One region of the Telluria mixta genome, then DNA from elsewhere that is predicted to be linked to it. Evidence: riboswitches for the same ligand, from Rfam matches in the RefSeq annotation. Region 1 holds a riboswitch; the other holds the start of a gene.
The links. A riboswitch is a leader RNA that binds a small molecule or an ion and turns the genes downstream of it on or off. The one in region 1 is predicted to bind cyclic di-GMP.
Positions count from the first base shown of each region.

Region 2: another riboswitch for cyclic di-GMP. It lies ahead of P0M04_RS21925 (cellulase family glycosylhydrolase); the one in region 1 lies ahead of P0M04_RS28570 (S8 family serine peptidase).

Region 1 is NZ_CP119520.1:6,479,938-6,482,390, forward strand. It holds gene P0M04_RS28565 (PEP-CTERM sorting domain-containing protein) at 26-664, shown strand; cyclic di-GMP riboswitch class I at 974-1,060, shown strand; gene P0M04_RS28570 (S8 family serine peptidase) at 1,150-2,453, shown strand, end outside.
Region 2 is NZ_CP119520.1:4,918,029-4,920,481, reverse strand. It holds partial or broken gene P0M04_RS21930 (undecaprenyl-phosphate glucose phosphotransferase) at 1-670, opposite strand, end outside; cyclic di-GMP riboswitch class I at 1,188-1,267, shown strand; gene P0M04_RS21925 (cellulase family glycosylhydrolase) at 1,330-2,424, shown strand.

The DNA.
Region 1 (2,453 bases):
TTTCATCTGAAACCAGGGAGAAATCATGTTTCATAAAAAACTCGTTAAAGCGTCCGCGGTCTGCGCGATCCTGTTCGCCACACAAGGTGCTTATGCCGCTGTCGAATCGTGCTCGGGCACGACGCCCGGCGGTGCTACCTACGATATTTCCGGCAAAGTCAGTAATTCTACGAACTGCGCAATTCTCTCGCCGATCAACGCCAACGACAACGACAACCTCGGTCTTATCAATACCACTGCCTTCTTCGGCATTTCGGACTGGCAGTTCGGCGGCAAGTACGACAACCTGGATCCGTCGGGCGGCGACGACCTGTCGGCCCTGTTCGACTTCACGGGCGACTCCATGTCGGGGACATATGCCTATGTCGGCGGCACGCCCCTGCCGTCGGACGTGATGCTTGTCTTCAAGGACGGTGCCAATACCAACCTGGTCGCATATCTGTTGAATTCGACGCTCAGCGGCACGTACGCGTCGCCATTCACGAATCCGCCTTTCCCGTTGGGCCAACCCAGCGTCAAGGATATCTCCCACATTTCGGTCTATTACCGGCCGGGCGAAGACGACGGTTCGGGCGACCCGACCGGCAACGTTCCGGAACCTGCCACGCTCGCCCTCGTGGGCCTGGGATTGCTGGGAATCGGCAAAATGCGCCGCAAAAGCTGATCGCTGACTGCTGCATTTCACGCTCATTTTAAAAGCCCACTTTGCGGTGGGCTTTTTTTATTCGCAATTCATAAAACCCTTCTTGATTTAACTGCAAGTCACTTTACCGATTATTAATCGTTTCGTATTTTCCGACTTTGTTTTTATCCGCACCAATCGCTTGACATCATTATCACAACCGTTTCCACATCGATAATGAACTGTTGCGGCCACGCAATTAATTCCGACCTCCTCAATATTTTATTTCCAGTCGGCAGTACATTTACCTCGGGAAAGCGTTATGATTTCCCGAAACAGCTGAACGCTGCTTATTGAAAAGGGCAAAGCCCGCGAAAGCGGGTGACGCAAAGTCAACGGTCTAACGAGCTTCGGCTCCATGACGGCAGGACTGCCAGATGCCAGCTTTCGAACCAGGCCCCCGCCTGTCGCGACAGAGCGCCACTGCGCACGATCCTGCACATTTTTAACTCAAGGATTCGTACGCGATGAAATCCGTTTCTTCCTCCCTCCGCCTGCTCCCGCTGCTCGTTGCAGCCACGCTCTCCGCTGTTGCCGCCCAATCCGCCGTCGCCGCGCAAGACGCGGGTTATGCGCGCGGCCGCATCCTGATCGAGGCGCGTCCAGGCCTGTCGGATGCCGCACTGGACCGCATCCTCAAGGAACACGGCGGCAAGCGCCGCAAGATCGGCCAGAGCCGCATGCAGATCGTCGACCTGCCGGCCAATGCGTCGGAAGTGGCCGTCGTCGCGAAACTGGCGCGCCGTCCGGAGCTGAAATTCGCGGAACTCGACCGCATCGTGCCCGCCACGCTGGCCGTCACCGACCCGTATGCGGGCAGCGAGTGGCACCTGAACAAGATCGGCGCGACGAGCGCCTGGGACAGCTCCCTCGGCCGCGGCGTGACGATCGCCGTGCTGGACTCGGGCGTCAACGTCAACCACCCCGACCTCAAGGACCGCATCGTCGCCGGGTACAACATCTACAGCGGCAACACGGACGTGACGGACGTCTGCGGGCACGGTACCGCCGTCGCCGGCTCGGCTGCCGCCACCAGCAACAACGCGGCCGGCGTGGCCGGCATCGCGGGTGCGGCTGCCATCATGCCGCTGCGCATCGCCTACACCGACAGCACCGGTTGCCACGCCTACTTCAGCACGATCGCAAGCGGCCTCACGTACGCGGCCGACCACGGTGCCCGGATCGCGAACATCAGCTACAGCGGCGTCGCGGGCAGCTCGTCGATCCTGAGCGCGGCACGCTACATGAAGAGCAAGGGCGGTCTCGTGTTCGTTTCCGCCGGCAATAACAACGTGGACGAGAACGTGGTGCCCGATCCGGCGCTCGTCGTCGTCTCCGCCACCGACAGCAACGACGCCAAGGCCAGCTTCTCGAGCTGGGGCAGCTTCGTCACCATCGCGGCGCCCGGCACGAACATCTGGACGACGAACAATTCCCTCGGCTATTCGGCGTGGAACGGCACGTCGTTCTCGGCCCCGGTCACGGCCGGCGTCGCCGCGCTGATGATGGCGGCCCGTCCGGACCTGGGCGGCGACACGATCCAGTCGCTGCTGTACTCGACGGCCATCGACCTCGGCGCGGCCGGCCGCGACCCGGTGTTCGGCTACGGCCGCGTGGACGCCGCCGCCGCCCTGCGCGCCACCGTGGCCTACCAGCCGCCGGTCGACACGACGGCGCCGCTCGCATCGATCGCCGCGCCGCTGGCGAACAGCTCGGTGTCGGGCCTCGTCGGCGTCTCCGTCAATGCCAGCGACAACGTGGGCGTGGCGCG
Region 2 (2,453 bases), 1.6 Mb from region 1:
CGAAACAACGTTTTTGCAGGCCGTAGGAGCCGACGAACGGCGTGTCACAGATCGCGATCACCGGCAGGCCCGCCGCATTCTCGACCTTTGCCTGGATGAGGTCTGCGATGAACATATCGGGAACGAACTTGACCGTCGCCGTCGTATCGCGCAAGCCATCCAGCAATTTCATGATGCGGGGCTGCGATGCCATCGGCAACGCGACATACACCATGTCGATGCGCTCGCGCTTGACGAATTCCGGCGCGGTGTCGATGACCCCGAGCAGTTCGCCGTCGCCGGCACCGCTGCGCGTGGCGGGCCGATCGTCGAAGTAGCCGACGAAGGACTGGCCCGGAATGCTCTTCGACTGCAGGCGGTGCGCCAGATGCTTGCCGACCTCGCTCGCACCGATCACGACGGCCGTCTGAGTCGCTGCAAAAAGGTTCAGGCGCCTTTTCAAGGGCGCGCCCAACGTATGCATGGCAATGATCGAAACCGGCACCAGCATTGCCCAAAGCTTGACGACTTCCATGTTGAAGCCGGCGGAAAAATGTCCCACGAGGTCAAAGATAAACAGGCAGGCCAGCACCTTTATCCAGCTGAACAGTACTGCAGACGCGTATTTGCGCAGCGACGTACCGACTGGCGTGCTCGGAAAAAAAATCAGCGCAGCAACGAATGCGAACACCTCGTCCTGCTTTGTGATGGTGTCGTCAACCCAGAACGCGAGTGCAAGATACGCGACGGCCGCGAAGAGCGGATCCAGGATGCGCCTGACGATATTGGTTGCTGAAGGAAACACATGAGCGATCTCATGCTCCACGTCGGCCAAATTTTCGATATTTATGCGCACGATTATCCTTCTACGAAAATATTGATCCAAAAAGCATAACGATCTGCGAGTATCACGAGGTCCGCAGACTACTTGCACGCACCTCAGTCAGAGGTTGCAAAGCCCATAACAAAAAACAAAGAAGAAGTTCTGAAAGAAAACTATTCCGCTCTGCAGCAATAATGCTGAAGTAGGAATGTTCTTACAAGCGAAATATTTACACCTCACAAAAAACAACATATTTGTCAAATTTTTGGGAAGAAAACGCGAAAAACCAAGAAACATTGACAGAAACATTTCTTATGTGTATTTACATTTACACAAATACGTCAATTAATTTGCCGCATAGAAACTATTGGTGTAGCATAGCGATGTGAATGAAAGGCAAACCCGGAGCAATCCGGCGACGCAAAACTACAGGGGCTTGTACCGACAAGTCAGCCAGTTGCCTGCTCCGGATTTTGTGGAGCAGGCCTTGTCCCGCAGCGTGAGCAGCGGATTTGATAAGGCAATTTATGAAAATGACCTTCTATATGGGCGCGCTGCGCCTGCTTTTCCCGTCGCTGGCGACAGCGTTTCTGCACGCATTCAAGAGATTTCCCAGCGTCGTGCTCAGCCTTGTCCTTGCGCTGAGCGTTCCGGCAGCACATGCACAAAAAGGCATCAACGGCAACGAGTTGTTCCGACTTTCACCGGCCGAACTGACGTCGACCATCGATGGGTACAAGAACCTGGGCGTCAAATGGGTGCGGTTCGATTTCGATTGGAGCGTCATGCAGCCGACTCCGACGACGTACAACCTGGCCGATCACGACCGGGTCGTGGCAGCGCTCGCGAAAGCGCAGATCAAGATCCTTGGCCTGATCGCGTACACGCCCGGCTGGGCCAACGGCGGACAGGCAAGCAAGTTTTTCCCACCAACGAATCCGCAGACGTTCGCCAATTTTGCGGCGTTCCTGACCACGCGTTATGGCAACGCCGGTGTCGCCGCGTGGGAGATCTGGAATGAGCCCAACCTCGTGCAATTCTGGAATCCAGGCGCCGATCCGGCGGGCTATGCCCAGTTGCTCAAGCAGACCTATGGCGCGATCAAGAAGCAGAATCCCAGGACACTCGTCGTAAGCGGGGGCCTCGGCCAGCCGTCGACCAGCGGCGGCAACATGGAAGCGCGCCTCTTCCTGCAACTGCTGTACGGCAGCGGCGCTGCCCCCTACTTCGACGCCGTCGGAAATCATCCGTACACTGCCCCGCAACTTCCGCTTGATTCCAGTTCCAACAACTGGGCACAGATGTTCAGCACGTCGACGAGTTTCCGGTCGATCATGAGCCAATACGGCGACGACAAAAAGAAGATCTGGATCACCGAGTACGGCGCACCGACCTCGGGCACCAATGTGTGGGGAACCACGGTGTCGGAAGACCGCCAGGCCAGCATGGTGACGCAAACGCTGTCGCTGGCCGCCTCCTATACGTGGACCGGCCCGACGTTCTGGTACAACTACAAGGATTTCTGCGCGCCCGGCTCGTCCGACAGCGAATGCTATTACGGGATGGTACGTAGTGACGGCTCGCCGAAGCCGGCATTCAACGCCTATCGGAACGCAAAGTAACGTAACGTCGACGTGACCGGCCTATAAGG